Regions from separate parts of the Kitasatospora sp. NPDC048662 genome, predicted to be linked through region 2. Evidence: predicted binding sites of a transcription regulator. Region 2 holds the regulator's gene; each other region holds the start of a gene.
What was found. The regulator HrcA, encoded in region 2, represses chaperone genes, less so after heat shock. The targets are predictions, from matches to a motif close to TTNGCACTCNGNNNNNCNGAGTGCNAA.

Region 1 (6,367 bases), on a different contig from region 2:
GTCCTGGGCGATCAGCCCGAGCACGAACTCGCAGCCGTCGGGCCACTGTTCGAGCCACCAGCGGCGGTGGGTGACGGCGTCCTCGACCAGCGAGACGATCGCGGCGTCGGCGACGTCACGCGCGGTGAGGTCGGCGAGGATCAGTGCGCGGGCGTTGTGCAGGGCGGCTTCGATCTGGGGGCTGGCCATCCGCCCATTGTCCCAAACCGCCGCGACAAGCAGGAACGCCGCGAGGGCGGCCTCCCGAAGGAGACCGCCCTCACGGCGTGAGAACGACGGATCCGTCCGAAGGGCCGGATCAGAAGTCCATGTCACCGCCCGGCATGCCGCCGCCGGCGGCCGCAGCGGCCTTCTCCGGCTTGTCGGCGATGACGGCCTCGGTGGTGAGGAACAGCGCCGCGATGGAGGCGGCGTTCTGCAGGGCGGAGCGGGTGACCTTGGCGGGGTCGATGATGCCGGAGGCGATCAGGTCGACGTACTCGTTGGTCGCGGCGTTCAGGCCGTGGCCGGCGGGCAGGTTGCGGACCTTCTCGACCACGACGCCGCCCTCGAGGCCGGCGTTGGTGGCGATCTGCTTGATCGGGGCTTCCAGGGCCACGCGGACGATGTTGGCGCCGGTGGCCTCGTCGCCGTCCAGCTCCAGCTTCTCGAACGCGACACCGGCCTGCAGCAGGGCGACGCCACCACCGGCGACGATGCCCTCCTCGACGGCGGCCTTGGCGTTGCGCACCGCGTCCTCGATGCGGTGCTTGCGCTCCTTGAGCTCGACCTCGGTGGCCGCGCCGGCCTTGATGACGGCCACGCCGCCGGCCAGCTTGGCGAGGCGCTCCTGGAGCTTCTCGCGGTCGTAGTCCGAGTCGGAGTTCTCGATCTCGGCGCGGATCTGGTTGACGCGACCGGCAACCTGGTCGCTGTCGCCGCCGCCGTCGACGATGGTGGTCTCGTCCTTGGTGATGACGACCTTGCGGGCGGTGCCCAGCAGGTCCAGGCCGGCGTTCTCGAGCTTGAGGCCGACCTCCTCGGAGATCACGGTGCCGCCGGTCAGGATGGCGATGTCGCCCAGCATGGCCTTGCGGCGGTCGCCGAAGCCCGGGGCCTTGACGGCGACGGACTTGAAGGTGCCGCGGATCTTGTTCACGACCAGGGTCGACAGGGCCTCGCCCTCGACGTCCTCGGCGATGATGACGAGCGGCTTGCCGCTCTGCATGACCTTCTCCAGCAGCGGGAGCAGGTCCTTGACCGAGGAGATCTTGGAGTTGGCGATGAGGATGTACGGGTCCTCGAAGCTCGCCTCCATGCGCTCCAGGTCGGTGGCGAAGTAGGCGGAGATGTAGCCCTTGTCGAAGCGCATGCCCTCGGTGAGCTCGAGCTCCAGGCCGAAGGTGTTGCTCTCCTCGACGGTGATGACGCCTTCCTTGCCGACCTTGTCCATGGCCTCGGCGATGAGCTCGCCGATCTGGGTGTCGGCGGCCGAGATGGAGGCGGTGGAGGCGATCTGCTCCTTGGTCTCCACGTCCTTGGCCTGGGCCAGCAGCTGGTCGGAGACGGCGGCGACGGCCTTCTCGATGCCGCGCTTCAGGGCCATCGGGTTGGCGCCGGCGGCGACGTTGCGCAGACCCTCGCGGACGAGCGCCTGGGCCAGCACGGTGGCGGTGGTGGTGCCGTCACCCGCGACGTCGTCGGTCTTCTTGGCGACCTCCTTGACGAGCTCGGCACCGATCTTCTCGTACGGGTCCTCGAGCTCGATCTCCTTGGCGATGGAGACACCGTCGTTGGTGATGGTGGGGGCACCCCACTTCTTCTCCAGAACGACGTTGCGACCCTTGGGGCCGAGCGTGACCTTCACGGCGTCGGCAAGCTGGTTCATGCCACGCTCAAGGCCGCGGCGGGCTTCCTCGTCAAAGGCGATGATCTTGGCCATTAGAAGTGGTCCTCCGGGACACGGTCGACTGCTCGGACCAAGGGGGTGCCCGCGACGGACGGCCCAGGAGAGCGCGGGTCCTGTCCCCGCCGCTTCCGGGGCCTCACCGGCCCGGTCCGTTGTCACTCTCACGCTGTGAGTGCTAACGCCAATGATTAGCACTCGGGGGTGTCGAGTGCAAGCCCATTCGGCGCCCTCCGACAGCCCTCCCGGGAAACCCGCAGGCCGGACCGGAGAACGCCGACAGGCCCGACCCCGGACGCGTCGCGCCGGGGCCGGACCTGCCGGGTCGTACCTGTCGTGGGTGCGGTCTACCGGGCCGTCAGGCGCCGGCGGCGCGGACCATGTCGGCCTGCGGACCCTTCTGACCCTGCGAGATCTCGAACTCGACCCGCTGGCCCTCTTCCAGGGTGCGGTAGCCGTCCATCTGGATCGCGCTGTAGTGGACGAACACGTCCGCTCCACCGTCGACCGCGATGAAGCCGTAGCCCTTCTCGGCGTTGAACCACTTGACGGTGCCCTGAGCCATTCCGAACTCCCCTTGTGCTGTGCTGGCCCTTCAGAGATCCGCGGGACGCGGACCCGGAGGTCTGGAAGGCCGGCCTGTGGGGACTCCCCCCCGTACGGCGCAGCCTCTGTCGCGGCTGAATGTATCCGGATATGCGCCCTCTGCAACAGGGCCTAATTTTGCGGAAACTCCGCGCCCGGCAGGGGATATGACGGGGCGAAAGGTATGCAGGGCGACAATTGCCACCGGACATAACGGACGCGTCCCCGCAAATCGCCGGAAGAATTCTGACGGCGGCCTGACAGGCCGAGCGGCGAACGGTCCGGCGCAGGTCTCGGAGCGCGGGACGGGACGGGGCCGGCGCGAGGTGCGGCGCGGGGAAAAACGAGGATTGGAACGGGCCGTATCGGGGAACGGCTCCACCGGCACTCTACTCCCCCGCAAAGGCGGGAATTCCAGCGGCCCGCCGGGTCGGAATCACGGCTGCCCGCACGCCCTCGGCCGATGCGCCGAGCCGCCGCCGGGCGGCTCGGAAATCGAATTCCGAGCGCGCGCCCGACGGCGGCGGAGCGAATGCGCGGGGCGGCGTCAGCAGCCGCCGGCCACCGCCGGAATGATCGACACCGAGGCGCCGTCCTTGATCTCGGTCTCCAGACCGTCCGCGAAGCGCACGTCGTCGTCGTTGACGTACACGTTCACGAAGCGGCGCAGCTTGCCGGTGTCGTCCAGCAGGCGGGCGGCGATGCCGGTGTGGTTGGCCTCCAGGTCCGCGACGACGGCGGCCAGGGTGGCGCCCTCGGCGGTCACCTCGGCGGCGCCGCCGGTGTAGGTGCGGAGGATGGTGGGGATGCGGACGGTGGCGCTCATGGGGTTGGCTCCTCGAAGAACTTGGGGGGTCGGGCCGGGAGGGTTCAGGCGGAGGCGAGACCGGCGGCGCGGAAGGACTCCAGCGTCGGGCGGATCACGGCGGTCATGCCGGAGTCGGCGACCGCGTCGAGGGTCTTCAGGCCGTCCCCGGTGTTGATCGCGACGGTCTCCTTGCCCGGGTCGAGCTGCCCGGTCTCGACCAGCTTCTTCAGCACGCCGATGGTGACGCCGCCCGCGGTCTCGGCGAAGATGCCCTCGGTGCGGGCCAGCAGCTTGATCGCCTCGACCACCTGGGCGTCGGTGACGTCCTCGACGGCGCCGCCGGTGCGGCGGGCGATGTCGAGCACGTACGGGCCGTCGGCGGGGTTGCCGATCGCCAGCGACTTGGCGATGGTGTCCGGCTTGACCGGCTTGATCACGTCGCGGCCGGCCTTGAACGCGGCGGAGACCGGGGAGCAGCCCTCGGCCTGGGCGCCGAAGATCCGGTACGGGCGGTCCTCGACCAGGCCGAGCTTGATCAGCTCCTGCAGGCCCTTGTCGATCTTGGTGAGCTGGGAGCCGGAGGCGATCGGGATGACGATCTGCTCGGGCAGCCGCCAGCCGAGCTGCTCGCAGATCTCGAACGCCAGGGTCTTGGAGCCCTCGCCGTAGTACGGGCGCAGGTTGACGTTGACGAAGCCCCAGCCCTCGCCGGCCGGGTCGCCGATCAGCTCCGAGCAGAACCGGTTCACGTCGTCGTAGTTGCCGTCGATGCCGACCAGCTCGCCGCCGTACACAGCGGCCATCACGACCTTGCCCTGCTCCAGGTCGTGCGGGATGAACACGCAGGACTTGAAGCCGGCCCGGGCCGCGGCGGCGCCCACCGCGCCCGCCAGGTTACCGGTGGACGAGCAGGACAGCGTGGTGAAGTCGAAGGCGCGGGCGGCCTCGATCGCGCAGGCCACCACCCGGTCCTTGAACGAGTGGGTGGGGTTGCCGGAGTCGTCCTTGATGTGCAGCTGCGCGGTGAAGCCCAGCTCGCGGCCCAGGTTGTCGGCCTTCACCAGCGGGGTCCAGCCCGGGTTCAGGTTCGGCTTGCCCGCGACGTCGGCCGGGACGGGCAGCAGCGGGGCGTAGCGCCAGATCGACGCCGGGCCGGCCTCGATCCGCTTGCGCAGCTCCTCGGCGTCGTGGCCGGCGTAGTCGTAGGCGACCTCCAGCGGGCCGAAGCACTCCAGGCACGCGAAGCTCGGGCCGAGCGGGAAGCGGGTGCCGCACTCGCGACAGGACAGTGCGGTGGCCGGACCGAGATCGACGGCGGCAGCTGCGGGGGTGTCAACAGCCATGGTGGCGAGGCCCTTTCTCCTCATCTTCCCCGGGACGCGGTCGCGCCCGGGCCGGAATTGGCACCTGTCCCGCCGGGCCCTGCGAGGCCGCGCGAGAAGGTTGCCGGGACGTCAACGGGCCGTTCCCTCAGTCCCTCTGGATGAGCTCTGTGAAGTTGTGGTCGTACGCTGCGAGCGACCCCGGCGTGCGAAGGTCCGAGCGCAGTACGAAGACTGTAACGGAAGGCCGGTGCAGTCCAACCTCACCGTCCGACACCCGAGACAGACCGAGACAGGGAGCGAGATCTTGGCCGAGCAGCCCGAGCCCGGGGTCCTGCCGGAAGTGGCCGACTGGCTGCGCCGCCGGTCCTGGACGGCCGCCGACCGGCCGCTCGACCGGCTGCTCGCCGCCAAGCACGCCGCCGGCCCGGCCGGCACCGTCAGCGTGGTGCTGCCCGCCCTGGACGAGGAACCCACCGTCGGCGAGATCGTCAGCACGATCCGCACCGAGCTGATGGAACGCGTCCCGCTGGTCGACGAACTGCTGGTGGTCGACTCCGGCTCGGTGGACGGCACCGCCGCCGCCGCGGCCGCCGCCGGCGCCCGGGTGGTGCACCGCGACGCCATCCTGCCCCGGCTGCCCGCCGCCCCCGGCAAGGGCGAGGTGCTGTGGCGCGCACTGCTCGCCAGCAGCGGCGCGATCGTCTGCTACATCGACGCCGACCTGCGCGAGTTCGACCCGGCATTCGTCTCCGGCATCGTCGGCCCGCTGCTCACCGACCCCGCCCTGCACCTGGTCAAGGCCATGTACGACCGCCCCTTCGAGGCCGACGGCGCCATCGTCCCGGCCGGCGGCGGCCGGGTCACCGAACTGGTCGCCCGCCCGCTGCTCAACCTGCACTGGCCGCAGCTGGCCGGCTTCGTCCAGCCGCTCGGCGGCGAGTACGCGGCCCGCCGCAGCCTGCTGGAGCGGCTGCCCTTCCCGACCGGCTACGGCGTCGAACTCGGCCTGCTGGTCGACGCGTTGGAGCTGGTCGGGCTGGACGCGCTGGCCCAGGTCGACGTCGGCGTCCGGCACCACCGCCACCAGGACGGCCAGGCCCTCGGCCGGATGGCCGCCACCATCTACCGCACCGCCCTGGAACGCCTCGACCGCGCCCACCGCCTGAAGGCCGACGACGACCTGGTCCGCCCCCTGCTCACCCAGTACACCCGCACCACGGACGGCTTCACCCCCCGCACCCACCCCGTGCCGGCCACCGAACGCCCGCCGATGATCACCGTCCCGGAGTACCGCAACCGCTGACCGCGACCGCACGCCCGTCCCGGCGAACGGCATCCACCTGCCCGATCAGCCGGCCGCCGTGGTGGCCCTCGGTGCCGCCGCTGCCCGACCACGGCCCGGCCCGCCCGTTCCCGGAGGGCTGACCCCACTGTTCACCCGGCGCGAGCCGTGCCGGGTGGTTTGGTCCGCTGGTCGCACGGCAAGGTTGGCTGTATGGCCGATCACGCGTCCGAACGCCCCAAGCAGTCCGGAACCGCCCCGATCCTGGTGGCCTCCAACCGCGGCCCGGTGTCCTTCCGCACGGAGGACGACGGCGCGCTGAGCCTCCGCAGAGGCGGCGGCGGCCTGGTCTCCGGGCTCTCCGCGATCGACGACCCGAACGCCGTCTGGGTCTGCGCCGCCCTCTCCGCCGCCGACCGCACCGCCGCCCGGCAGGCCCCCGACGGACGCCTCGACCGGGCCGGCCACGACGTCGGCGGACA
Region 2 (6,367 bases):
GTAGAGCAGGCCGATCAGGAACATGGTGGTGACCATCCGGCCGGTCAGGCCGCGGTCGGGGGTGAACCGGGAGTGCTGCCGTGAGGCCGACATCGCTGCTTCTCCTTCGCCGTCTTCGCCTTCGATGCTGCCACCGGCGGGGCCCGCAGGCACCATCCGGAACGATGGGAATCCGATGGGAATGCGGCCGTGTCGGCCCGCCGGTGCCCGGCGGCGCGGTTTTCGGTCGAGGATCACGTCGGCGGACCGTTCCTGCCATCAGGCCCGGGCCGTACACTGGCAGGTACGGTTCTGGCACTCTGCCCAGTTGAGTGCCAGAGTGGATCGACCACCGGTTCAACGGACGACGACGGAGGTGCGTGCTCATGCCGGACGACGGCAAGCCCGACGGCCGCCGGATCGACACGCGCCCGTCCGTGCGCCCGCTGGACGAGCGCCGGCTGGCAGTGCTCCGCGCGATCGTCCAGGACTACGTGGGCACCGAGGAGCCGGTCGGCTCCAAGGCCCTGGTGGAGCGCCACAACCTGGGCGTGTCGCCCGCGACGGTGCGCAACGACATGGCCGCGCTGGAGGAGGACGGGTTCATCCACCAGCCGCACACCAGCGCGGGCCGGATCCCCACCGACAAGGGCTACCGGCTGTTCGTCGACCGCCTCGCCGAGGTGAAGCCGATGACGGCTCCGGAGCGCCGGGCGATCCGGCACTTCCTGGAGGGCGCGGTCGACCTGGACGACGTGGTGGCCCGCACGGTGCGGCTGCTGGCGCAGCTGACCCGGCAGGTCGCGGTGGTCCAGTACCCGTCGCTGACGCGTTCCACGGTGCGGCACATCGAACTCGTCCCGCTCACCGCGACCAAGCTGATGCTGGTGCTGATCACCAACACCGGCCGGGTCGAGCAGCGGATGGTGGACTGCCCCGGCCCGGTCGGCGAGAGCGTGCTGGGAGACCTGCGGGCCAGGCTGAACGGCATGGCGGGCGGCTGCCGGCTGCCCGAGGTGCCGACCCTGCTGGAGGACCTGCCGGCCGGTTTCGAACCGGCCGACCGGCCCTCGGTCAGCACCGTGCTGACCGTGCTGTTCGAAACACTCGCCGAACAGAACGAGGAACGGATCATGCTGGCGGGCACCGCCAACCTGACCCGGTTCGGCCACGACTTCCCGCTGTCCATCCGTCCGGTGCTGGAGGCACTGGAGGAGCAGGTGGTGCTGCTGCGCCTGCTGGGTGAGACCGGAGACTCCGCGATGACGGTCCGGATCGGGCACGAGAACGCCTACGAGGGCCTGAATTCCACGTCGGTGGTCTCCGTCGGTTACGGTTCGGGCGACCAGAGCGTGGCGAAGCTGGGTGTGATCGGTCCGACCCGGATGGATTACCCGGGCACAATGGGGGCGGTGCGAGCGGTGGCGCGATACGTCGGCCAGATCCTGGACGAGTCATAACAAGGCTGCGTGAGACCGTCACGCAGCACTCGCAAGCACTTCTAGAGGCGGAACAAACCGGAGCATTTGGTGGCCACGGACTACTACGCGGTACTCGGCGTCCGACGCGACGCGGGGCAGGACGAGATCAAGAAGGCGTTCCGGCGCCTCGCCCGTGAACTGCACCCGGACGTCAACCCGGACCCGAAGACGCAGGAGCGGTTCAAGGAGATCAACGCCGCCTACGAGGTGCTCTCCGATCCGCAGAAGCGTCAGGTCTACGACCTCGGCGGCGACCCGCTGTCGCCGAACGGCGGTGGCGCGGGCGGCTTCGGCGCCGGGGCGGCCGGATTCGGCTTCTCCGACATCATGGACGCCTTCTTCGGCGCCGCGACCGGCCAGCGCGGCCCGCGTTCGCGCACCCGCCGCGGGCAGGACGCGATGATCCGGCTGGAGATCACCCTGGAGGAGGCCGCGTTCGGCACCACCAAGGAACTCCAGGTCGACACCGCCGTCACCTGCACCACCTGCAACGGCGAGGGTGCCGCGCCCGGCACCTCCGCGCAGACCTGCGACATGTGTCGCGGCAAGGGCGAGGTCTCCCAGGTCACCCGGTCCTTCCTGGGCCAGGTCATGACCTCCCGCCCCTGCCCGCAGTGCCAGGGCTTCGGCACCGTCGTCCCGACCCCGTGCCCCGAGTGCGCGGGCGACGGCCGGGTCCGGGCCCGCCGCACCCTCACGGTGAAGATCCCCGCCGGTGTCGACAACGGCACCCGGATCCAGCTGGCCGGCGAGGGCGAGGTCGGCCCCGGCGGCGGCCCGGCCGGCGACCTGTACGTGGAGATCGCCGAGACCAGCCACTCCGTCTTCCAGCGCCGCGGCGACGACCTGCACTGCACGGTCACCATCCCGATGACGGCCGCCGCGCTCGGCACCCAGGTGCCGCTGCAGACCCTGGACGGTCTGGAAGAGGTCGACATCCGGCCCGGCACCCAGTCCGGCCAGTCGATCCCGCTGCACGGCCGCGGCATCACCCACCTGCGCGGCGGCGGCCGGGGCGACCTGATAGTGCATGTCGAGGTGCAGACGCCCACCAAGCTCGACCCGGAGCAGGAGGAGCTGCTGCGGCGGCTCGCCATGATCCGCGGCGAGGAGCGGCCGTCGGGCCAGTTCGCGCCCGGCCAGCAGGGCCTGTTCTCCCGGCTGAAGGACGCCTTCAACGGTCGGTGAGACCTGTTCCTTCCGGGCCGGGAGTGGTGCACGCCACCGCTTCCGGCCCGGGTTTTTTGTTGCCTGAGACGTGAGAGGGTTCCTGTTCCGATGACCGCACCGGTGTTCGTCGTCGACGACCTGGCGGGTGCCACCCCTGGCGCCACCGTCCGCCTGGACGGCCCCGAGGGACGGCACGCCGTCGCCGTCAAGCGCCTGGAGCCCGGTGAGGCCGTCACGCTCGCCGACGGGCATGGCCGCGGTGCGGATGGCACCGTCGCGGCGGTGCACGGCAAGGATGCGCTGGACGTGCTGGTGGCCGCCGTCCGCGAGGAGGCGGCGCCGGCGCCCCGGATCACCGTGGTCCAGGCACTGCCCAAGGGCGACCGGGGCGAACTCGCCGTCGAGACCATGACCGAGGTCGGCATCGACGCGGTGGTGCCGTGGGCGGCCTCCCGGTGCATCACCCAGTGGAAGGGCGAACGCGGCGCGAAGGCTCTCGCCAAGTGGCGGGCGACTGCCCGCGAGGCGGGCAAACAGGCCCGGCGGCTGCGCTTTCCCGAGGTGCAAGAGCTGATGACCACCCGGCAGTTGCTCCCGCTGTTGTCCAAGGCCTCCTTCGCCGCCGTCCTGCACGAGGAGGGCTCGCTGCCGCTGGCCACGGCGGAGCTTCCTGCCTCCGGCGAGATCGTGCTGATCGTGGGGCCGGAGGGCGGGGTCTCGCCGGAGGAGATCGCGGCGTTCGCCGAGGCCGGAGCGAAGCCGTACCGGTTGGGGCCGTCGGTGCTGCGGACCTCCACGGCGGGGGTTGCGGCGGGGGCGCTGCTGCTGGGGCGCACGGGGCGCTGGGCGTAGGGAACTGCGCGACAAGCGCCGATGCGACGGCCGGGTCGCGAGCACGTGCAAGTCATGGTCCTGCGTCGCGATCTTGCGGTCAGGCTTCTTCCGTTTCGCGCAGTTCCCCGCGCCCCTGTTTTCGCACCCCCTATGGTGGCCGGGTGACCGATTCGACGCGCGGATACCTGCGCCACCCCCACCTGCACGGCGACCTTGTCGCTTTCGTTGCTGAGGACGATGTCTGGCTGGCCCCCGTCGAGGGCGGCCGGGCCTGGCGGTTGACGGCGGATCAGGTGCCGGTGGGCGCCGTGCGGTTCTCGCCGGACGGGCGGACGGTGGCGTGGACCTCGCAGCGGGACGGGGCGCCGGAGGTGCATGTCGCGCCGGCGGCCGGTGGGCAGGCGCGGCGGTTGACGTACTGGGGGAGCCCGTTCACGGCGCTGGTGGGGTGGAGTGCCGACGGCCGGCCGATCGCGATCACCACGGCGGGGCAGGAGACGATCCGTCGGACGTGGGCGTTCGCGGTGCCGTTGGACGGCGGTGAGCCGGAGCGCTTGCCGTACGGGCCGATCGGGGCGCTGGCGTTCGAGCCGGTCCCGCCCGGGGCGACCGGAGGGCGGGTGCTGCTGGGGACGCACAACCGGGAGGCGGCGCACTGGAAGCGCTACCGGGGCGGTCGGGCCGGCAAGTTGTGGATCGGGGCGGCCGAGTTCGAGCGCCTGCACGCCGAGTTGGACGGCCAGTTGGAGTGCCCGCTGTGGGTGGGCGACCGGGTGGCGTTCCTGTCCGACCACGAGGGTGTCGGCCGGCTGTACTCCAGCCTCCCGGACGGCAGCGACCTGCGGGCGCACGGCCCGGCGGACACCGGGTTCTACGCCCGGCAGGCGTCCACCGACGGCACCCGGGTGATCTGGCAGAGCGCCGGCGACCTGTGGCTGCTGGACGACCTGGTGGGCGCGGAGGCGCGCCGGCTGGAGATCGACCTGGCGGGCCCGCGCAGCAGCCGCCGTCCGCATCCGACCCGGGCCGAGGGGCAGGTGGAGACCGTCGCCGTCGACCGCACCGGCCGGGCTGCGGCCGTGGTGGTGCGCGGCACCGTGCACTGGGTGACCCACCGGGAGGGCCCGTCCCGGGTGCTGGACGAGACGCCGGGGGTGCGCAACCGCCTGGTGCGGGTCGTCCCCGGCGAGGACGGCGCGCAGGGCGCGGTGTGGGTGACGGACGCCGAGGGCGAGGACGCGATCGAGTACGCGCCCGCGGTGCTCGGCGCGGAGCGTCGCCGGCTGGCGGTCGGGCAGCTCGGCCGGGTGCTGTCGCTGACCGTCTCGCCGGACGGCCGGCAGCTCGCTGTGGCCTCGCACGACGGCCGGCTGCTGCTGGTGGCGCTCAGCGACGGCGCGGTGCACGAGCTGGCGCGCAGCGGCGAGGGCGAGGTCAGCGGGCCGGTGTTCAGCCCGGACTCGGGTTGGCTGGCCTGGTCGCAGCCGGTGCTCGGGCCGTGGTCGCTGCGGCAGATCATGCTGGCCGACCTCACCTCACGGACCGTCAGCGAGGCGACACCGCAGCGGTTCCACGACTACTCGCCGGCCTTCACCTCGGACGGCAAGCACCTGGCGTTCCTGTCGGTGCGCACCTTCGACCCGGTGTACGACGAGCACGTCTTCGACCTGTCGTTCCCCGGCGGCACCCGCCCGTACCTGCTGACGCTGGCCGCCGACATCCCGTCGCCGTTCGGGCCGCAGCGGGCCGGGCGGCCGGTGGGCGGGGAGGACGAGGACGGCAAGGACGGCGACAAGAGCGAGTCCGCGGTGCCCGGCACCAAGGTCGATCTGGAGGGCCTGGCCGACCGGATCGTGGCGTTCCCGGTGGCCGCCGGGCGGTTCGGGGCGCTGCGCGCGGCGAAGGACGGCGTGCTGTGGGGCCGGATCCCGTTCAGCGGTGAACTCGGCGACAGCGCCGCCTCGTTGGACGACGCCCCGGCCGGGACGGCGCTGGAGCGCTACGACCTGAAGAAGCGCAAGGTGGAGGAACTGCTCACCGGCGTGGACACGTTCGCGGTCTCCGGGGACGGCGCCCGGGTGGCGGTGCTGGAGGACGGCAGCGTGCGGATCGTCCCCGCCGACCAGAAGGCCGACGACAGCGAGGACACCGACGTCGATCTCGACCGGATCCGGATCAGCGTGGACCCGGCCGCCGAGTGGCGGCAGATGTTCGACGAGAACGGCCGGCTGATGCGCGACAACTTCTGGCGCGCCGACCTCGGCGGCTTCGACTGGGCGGGCGCGCTGGCGCGCTACCGGCCGCTGGTGGACCGGGCGGGCTGCCACTCCGACCTGGTGGACCTGCTGTGGGAGACGGTCGCCGAGCTCGGCACCTCGCACGCCTACGTGATCCCGCCCGGCCGGGGGACCGAGGCGGCTCGCCGGCAGGGCCTGCTCGGCGCGGACCTGGTCCGTGACGGCGAGGTGTGGCGGGTGGCCCGGGTGGTGCCCGGAGAGTCCTCCGACCCGCGGGCCCGCTCGCCGCTGGCCGCGCCCGGCGTGGCGATCCGCCCCGGTGACGCGATCCTCGCCGTCAACGGCCGCCTGGTCGATCCGGTGACCGGCCCCGGCCCGCTGCTGGCCGGCACCGCCGATCAGCCCGTCGAGCTGACCGTCAGCGGCAAGGACGGCGGCGAGCGTCACCCCGTGGTGGTGCCGCTGGACGACGAGGAGGCGCTGCGCTACCACGACTGGGTGGCCGGGCGGCGGGCCGCCGTCCACGAGCTGTCCGGCGGGCGGCTCGGCTACCTGCACGTGCCCGACATGCAGAGCGCCGGCTGGGCGCAGCTCCACCGCGACCTGCGGATCGAGATGGCCCGCGAGGGCGTGGTGGTCGACCTGCGGGAGAACCGCGGCGGCCAC
Region 3 (6,367 bases), on a different contig from region 2:
CGCGCCACCTCGCAGGTCAGCTCGTCCCGGTCCACCGCCAGCACCACGATCCCGGCCCGGGCCAGCGCGACCGCGTCGCCGCCGATCCCGCAGCACAGGTCGGCCAGCCGCTTCACCCCGAGCGCCGCGAACCGCCCCGCCCGCCACTCGGCCACACTGCGCCGGGTCGCCTGCTCCACCCCGTTCTGGGTGAAGTACATCGACCACGCGTCCGCCCCGAACTTCGCCTCCGCCCGCTGCCGCAACCGCGCCTGCTCGAACGCGGCCCGCACCAGCTCCGCCGAGTACTCCCGCCGCAGCCGGGTCGCCAGCGCCAGCTCCTGGTCCGCCCTGAACTCCCGCAACTCCGCCAGCAGCGCCTGCCCCTGCTCGGTCAGCAGCGCCCGGAACGACTCGATCTCCACGGCTCCATTGTCCTCGCCCCGCCCACCGGCCGATCACCCGCAGCACGCGCGCCACCAGCGCCGGCGGCACCGGCTCACCCGCCGGCCACCAAGAAGACGATCGCGGCCAGCGCCGGCCCCGCCATCACCAGCGCGACGGGCGTGATCCGGTACCCGCGCCGCAAGGTCACCACCAGCCCCGTCAACGGCACCGCCACCGCCAACGCCATCACCAGCACGCACAACGCCACCGCCCCGCCCGCGCCACCCCCGCGCTCCGACGCCGCGGCCAGGGCGAACACCATCAGCACGAACGCGTACGGCACGGCGCACAGCAGCGGCACCTCCAGCGCCGTCAACCAGAGCGCATGCAACACATCCCGCCGTACGGACGGTCGAGTCTTCGTCATGCGCCCAGCCTGGCGCGGGAGCCGGCGCCGCCGCCTGAGTGCCCGCACTCAATCCGGGCCGGGCATCCACCCGGGTCGCGGCGAAACCCGACACGGCGTCATTGGCACTCTGGTTGACTGAGTGCTAACGGCGTCCTAAGGTCGTTCCTGGCACTCCCCCCAGGGGGAGTGCTAACGCGAAGATGCGTGCCTGACCCCCGCGACGGCAGTTGCGCACCCTCGCCCACCTACCTGTTAGACAACCCCGTAATCTCCGAAGGGGAGCTCGGACGTGACCACCAGCAGCAAGGTTGCCATCAAGCCGCTCGAGGACCGCATCGTGGTCCAGCCGCTCGACGCCGAGACCACCACCGCCTCCGGCCTGGTGATCCCGGACACCGCCAAGGAGAAGCCCCAGGAGGGCGTCGTCCTGGCTGTCGGCCCGGGCCGCTTCGAGGACGGCCAGCGTCTGCCGCTCGACGTCGCCGTCGGTGACATCGTCCTGTACTCGAAGTACGGCGGCACCGAGGTGAAGTACCAGGGCGAGGAGTACCTCGTCCTCTCGGCTCGCGACGTTCTCGCCATCATCGAGAAGTAAGACGTCCCCAGCCCGCCCCGGATCCGTGTCAGCACTGACAGGGGCCCGGGGCGCGGTTGTTGCTCCACGTACGCAGACCACACCCTGAGGAAACGGGATCATGGCGAAGACCCTGCAGTTCAACGAGGACGCCCGCCGCTCGCTGGAGCGCGGCGTCAACAAGCTGGCCGACACCGTCAAGGTGACCATCGGCCCCAAGGGCCGCAACGTCGTCATCGACAAGAAGTTCGGCGCCCCCACCATCACCAACGACGGTGTGACCATCGCCCGCGAGGTCGAGCTCGACGACCCGTACGAGAACCTCGGCGCGCAGCTGGTCAAGGAGGTCGCCACCAAGACCAACGACGTCGCGGGTGACGGCACCACCACCGCCACCGTGCTGGCCCAGGCCCTGGTCAACGAGGGTCTGCGCAACGTCGCCGCCGGTGCCGGCCCGGCCGCCCTGAAGAAGGGCATCGACAAGGCCGTCGCCGCCGTCTCCGAGCACCTGCTGTCGGTCGCCCGCGAGATCGAGGGCAAGGACGACATCGCCGCCGTCGCCTCCCTCTCCGCCCAGGACACCCAGGTCGGCGAGCTGATCGCCGAGGCGATCGACAAGGTCGGCAAGGACGGTGTGATCACCGTCGAGGAGTCCAACACCTTCGGCGTCGAGCTCGAGTTCACCGAGGGCATGCAGTTCGACAAGGGCTACCTGTCGCCGTACTTCGTCACCGACGCGGAGCGCCAGGAAGCCGTCCTGGAAGACCCGTACATCCTGATCAACCAGGGCAAGATCTCCTCCATCCAGGAGCTCCTGCCGCTGCTGGAGAAGGTCCTGCAGGCCGGCGGCTCCCGCCCGCTGCTGATCATCGCCGAGGACGTCGACGGCGAGGCCCTGTCCACCCTGGTGGTCAACAAGATCCGCGGCACCTTCAACGCGGTCGCGGTCAAGGCCCCCGGCTTCGGTGACCGCCGCAAGGCCATCCTCGGCGACATCGCCACCCTGACCGGCGGCCAGGTCATCTCCGAGGAGGTCGGCCTCAAGCTCGACCAGGTCGGCCTGGACGTGCTGGGCTCCGCCCGCCGCATCACCGTCACCAAGGACGAGACCATCGTCGTCGACGGCGCCGGCGCCTCCGACGCGGTCGCCGGCCGGGTCGCCCAGATCAAGGCCGAGATCGCCAACACCGACTCCGACTGGGACCGCGAGAAGCTCCAGGAGCGCCTGGCCAAGCTGGCCGGCGGCGTCTGCGTGATCAAGGTCGGCGCGGCCACCGAGGTCGAGCTCAAGGAGCGCAAGCACCGCCTGGAGGACGCCATCTCCGCGACCCGCGCCGCGGTCGAGGAGGGCATCGTCGCCGGTGGTGGCGCCTCGCTGGTGCACGCCGCGAAGGTCCTGGCGGACGGCCTCGGCCTGTCCGGTGACGAAGCGACCGGTGTCGCCGTCGTCCGCCGCGCCCTGGTCGAGCCGCTGCGCTGGATCGCCCAGAACGCCGGCCTGGAGGGCTACGTCATCACCTCCAAGGTCTCCGAGCTGGAGCCGGGCCAGGGCTACAACGCCGCCACCGGCGAGTACGGCGACCTGGTCAAGGCCGGCGTCATCGACCCGGTCAAGGTCACCCGCTCCGCCCTGGAGAACGCCGCCTCCATCGCCTCCCTGCTGCTCACCACCGAGACCCTCGTGGTGGAGAAGAAGGAAGAGGAAGAGGCCGCGGGCCACGGCCACTCGCACGGCGGGCACGGCCACAGCCACTGAAGCGCTCGGCCGCTGAGCACTAGCTACTGAAGGGGCGCGAGGAACTGCGCGACCGGCCATGCACTCCCGTAGTGCGAGGCTCGGACCGCCAGGACCTCGCGCCCTTTCGCGTGGGCAGGCGAGCGCACGAACAGGGGCGCGGGGAACTGCGCGACAAGCGGCAGGCCACGTCCGCAAGGTCGCGAGCACGTGCAAGTCATTGCCCTGCGTCGCGATCTTGCGGCTGGGGCCTTCCGCTTCGCGCAGTTCCCCGCGCCCCTGGTGGTGCTCTCCCTGTCTTCGCACCCTCCCCTAAGGTTGATGGCGTGATTGAAGCCCGCCATCTCCGTGTTCTGCATGCCGTCGCCCGGACCGGGTCCTTCTCTGCTGCGGCGCGGGAGCTGGGGTGCACGCAGCCCGCGGTGAGTCAGCAGATGAAGGCGCTGGAGAAGGCGGTGGACACCCCGCTGGTGGTGCGGTCGGGGCGGGAGATGCAGCTGAGTGAGGCCGGGCGGGTGCTGCTGAAGCATGCGAACGGGATCCTCGCGGGGCTGTCCGCCGCGGAGGAGGAGGTCGCGGCGATCGCCGGGCTGCGGGCGGGCCGGGTGCGGCTGGTCTCGTTCCCGACGGCGAGTTCGACGCTGGTGCCGCGGTCGGTGGCGCAGGTGCGGTCGGCGCACCCGGGGGTGCGGGTCTCGCTGGTGGAGGCGGAGCCGCCGCAGGCGCTGGCGATGCTGCGCGGCGGGGAGTGCGAGGTGGCGCTGGCGTTCCGGTACCCGGACTCGCAGGGCGGCCTGAGCCTGCCGTCCCCGCACGCGACGCTGCGCGAGGCCCGTGCGGAGGCGACGCTGGAGGCGGCGGCGACGGCCGCGGCGAACGACTGGTCGGAGCTGGTGGTGCGGCCGCTGCTGGACGATCCGCTGGTGGGCCTGGTGCCGGCCGGGCATCCGCTGGCGGGCCGGGGCGAGGGCGAGCCGGTGGATCTGGCGGAGCTGGCGCAGGAGCAGTGGATCGCGGGTTGTCCGCAGTGCCGGGGCCACCTGGTGGAGCTGTGCACGGACGCGGGCTTCGCTCCGGCGATCGAGTTCGCCACCGACGACTATCCGGCGGTGGTGGGCCTGGTGGGCGCGGGTCTGGGAGTGGCGGTGCTGCCGGGGCTGGCGCTGGAGTCGGTGCGGCACCCGGGTGTGGTGCCGGTGCCGGTTCGGGTGGCGTCGGGTGAGCCCGCGCGGCGCGAGGTGGTGGCGCTGACCCTGCCGGACCTCGCGGGGGTTCCGGCGGTGGAGTTGATGCTGGACCAGCTCGCGGCGGCGGCTGCGGCCCGCTGAGGCGTTCGCGGACGGTCCGGGAAGGGACGCGGCGCCGGCCTTGGGGCGGGGCGCCGCAGCGATACGAAGAAACGTTTCTCCGGCTACGCGGAGAGCCGGTTCGGCGGCAGGGAGTGCACGCGGCCGCTCACCGGGTGCTCAGTGGCGGACGGTCTGCGGCATGGCCAGCGGGACCTGGACCAGCCGGTTGCGGGAGCGGCCGAGCAGCTCCTCGCGCTCGTCCTCCGTCATGCCGCCCCAGACCCCGTAGGGCTCGCGGACGGCCAGGGCGTGGGCCGCGCACTGGGCGCGTACCGGGCAGCGCATGCAGACCTCCTTGGCGCTCGCCTCACGGGAGGTCCGGGCCGCGCCGCGTTCGCCCTCGGGGTGGAAGAACAGCGAGCTGTCGACGCCGCGGCAGGCGGCGGAGAGCTGCCAGTCCCAGAGGTCTGCGTTGGGGCCGGGGAGGCGGGAGAAATCGGCCATGGCTCATTCCCTTCGAGGGCGCGGGACCTGGCGGCTCGGGCGGGGTTGCTCCGGCGAGGCTGCGCGGGACCGATACGGACACCTGGAAATATGACTTACACCCAACTACACGGACAAGTCACCCACAGACCGACACAACAGTCAATGACCTAACGGAAGCTATAAAAACGGACAAACGGTGCAATAGGTTTTAAGTCGCACCCTTCCCCGATCGGATGTCCGACCGGGCGCGGGCCGCGGCCGGAAGGCGCGCGCGGCGCGGGCACCGCGCGCGAGCTGCACAAAAGTGCGGCGTGTGCACCGCGAGGTGGCTCTTGTGTGATGGGTTGGCCACGTACAGTGGTGGAGATGGACCTGAAGCCGTAACTCATTCGAGTGACGGTCGTTGGATGTACGGAGGCGGTCAGCAGGCGCGGGACATCGGGATCGGTCGCGGAGCGAGGCGATCGGAACGGGGTCCGTCCCAGCGGCCGTGTCGGAGAGGTTCGTACCAGCCAGGAGGCTCAACGTGACGCGGATCAGCTGCGGAGGACGGTCATGACATCCGTACTCGTCTGCGACGATTCCCCGCTCGCCCGGGAGGCGCTGCGCCGTGCGGTGGCGACCGTGCCCGGCGTGGACCGGGTGACCACTGCGACGAACGGTGAGGAGGTCCTCCGCCGCTGGGTGGCCGACCGTTCCGATCTCGTTCTGATGGACGTTCGGATGCCCGGACTCGGCGGGGTGGAGACGGTCCGCCGCCTGCTCTCGGCCGACCCGGGTGCCCGGATCATCATGCTCACCGTGGCCGAGGACCTGGACGGTGTGGCCCTCGCGGTCGCTGCCGGGGCCCGCGGCTACCTGCACAAGGACGCCTCGCGCGCCGAGCTGCGGGCCACCGTCACCCAGGCGCTGGCCGACCCGACCTGGCGCCTGGCGCCGCGTCGGCTGCGCAGCCCGGACATGGGCGCCGCACCGACCTTGACGGCCCGTGAGATCCAGGTGCTGGAAGGGATGAGCCACGGCCGCAGCAACGCGGAGATCGGCCGCGAGCTGTTCCTGTCCGAGGACACCGTGAAGACGCACGCCAGGCGGCTGTTCAAGAAGCTCGGCGCCTCGGACCGCGCGCACGCGGTGGCGCTGGGCTTCCGCTGGGGCCTGGTTCGCTGAGCGGGTGCGGCGACAACTGCGCTCGCTCGGACGTGTGACGTTGTGGTCCCGAGGCTGCACCATGGAGTAGTGGAGCACCTCGGGGACCAGCGGACAGGCAGGGGAGGCGGCACGGTGCACCCGGCGACGCATAACGTTCCGATGCACAAGTCCGGACGCGGTGCCGCGTTTTCCGGTCCGACCAGGCACCATGGACCGATGCATGACGACGAGGAGGCCGCCGGGACCGATCCGGCGCAGCTCGCCCCCGAGGGTGCGGCTGCCGGTCCGTCGTCGGCACCGGAGGGCCGGTCGGCGGGATCCGACGGTGTGTCGGGTACGGGTGGCCGTCCGCAGACGGC

Region 1: a site for HrcA is predicted at 2,077-2,103, ahead of groL (chaperonin GroEL). Genes of this name have one in related genera too.
Region 3: a site for HrcA is predicted at 895-921, ahead of groES (co-chaperone GroES). Genes of this name have one in related genera too.

The regions. Positions count from the first base shown of each region.
Region 1 is NZ_JBVJHA010000002.1:934,689-941,055, forward strand. Features, by position in the region: gene ACZ6R9_RS10135 (hypothetical protein) at 1-189, opposite strand, end outside; gene groL (chaperonin GroEL) at 299-1,921, opposite strand; gene ACZ6R9_RS10145 (cold-shock protein) at 2,244-2,450, opposite strand; gene ACZ6R9_RS10150 (MoaD/ThiS family protein) at 3,018-3,296, opposite strand; gene thrC (threonine synthase) at 3,341-4,621, opposite strand; SAM riboswitch class I at 4,639-4,768, opposite strand; gene ACZ6R9_RS10160 (glucosyl-3-phosphoglycerate synthase) at 4,908-5,906, shown strand; gene ACZ6R9_RS10165 (alpha,alpha-trehalose-phosphate synthase (UDP-forming)) at 6,099-6,367, shown strand, end outside.
Region 2 is NZ_JBVJHA010000007.1:120,921-127,287, forward strand. Features, by position in the region: gene htpX (zinc metalloprotease HtpX) at 1-93, opposite strand, end outside; gene hrcA (heat-inducible transcriptional repressor HrcA) at 366-1,439, shown strand; gene dnaJ (molecular chaperone DnaJ) at 1,509-2,648, shown strand; gene ACZ6R9_RS20830 (16S rRNA (uracil(1498)-N(3))-methyltransferase) at 2,739-3,482, shown strand; gene ACZ6R9_RS20835 (S41 family peptidase) at 3,626-6,367, shown strand, end outside.
Region 3 is NZ_JBVJHA010000001.1:177,225-183,591, reverse strand. Features, by position in the region: gene ACZ6R9_RS00770 (class I SAM-dependent methyltransferase) at 1-404, opposite strand, end outside; gene ACZ6R9_RS00765 (hypothetical protein) at 479-793, opposite strand; gene groES (co-chaperone GroES) at 1,065-1,370, shown strand; gene groL (chaperonin GroEL) at 1,471-3,105, shown strand; gene ACZ6R9_RS00750 (LysR family transcriptional regulator) at 3,411-4,412, shown strand; gene ACZ6R9_RS00745 (WhiB family transcriptional regulator) at 4,551-4,877, opposite strand; gene ACZ6R9_RS00740 (response regulator transcription factor) at 5,415-6,026, shown strand; gene shbA (RNA polymerase sigma factor ShbA) at 6,225-6,367, shown strand, end outside.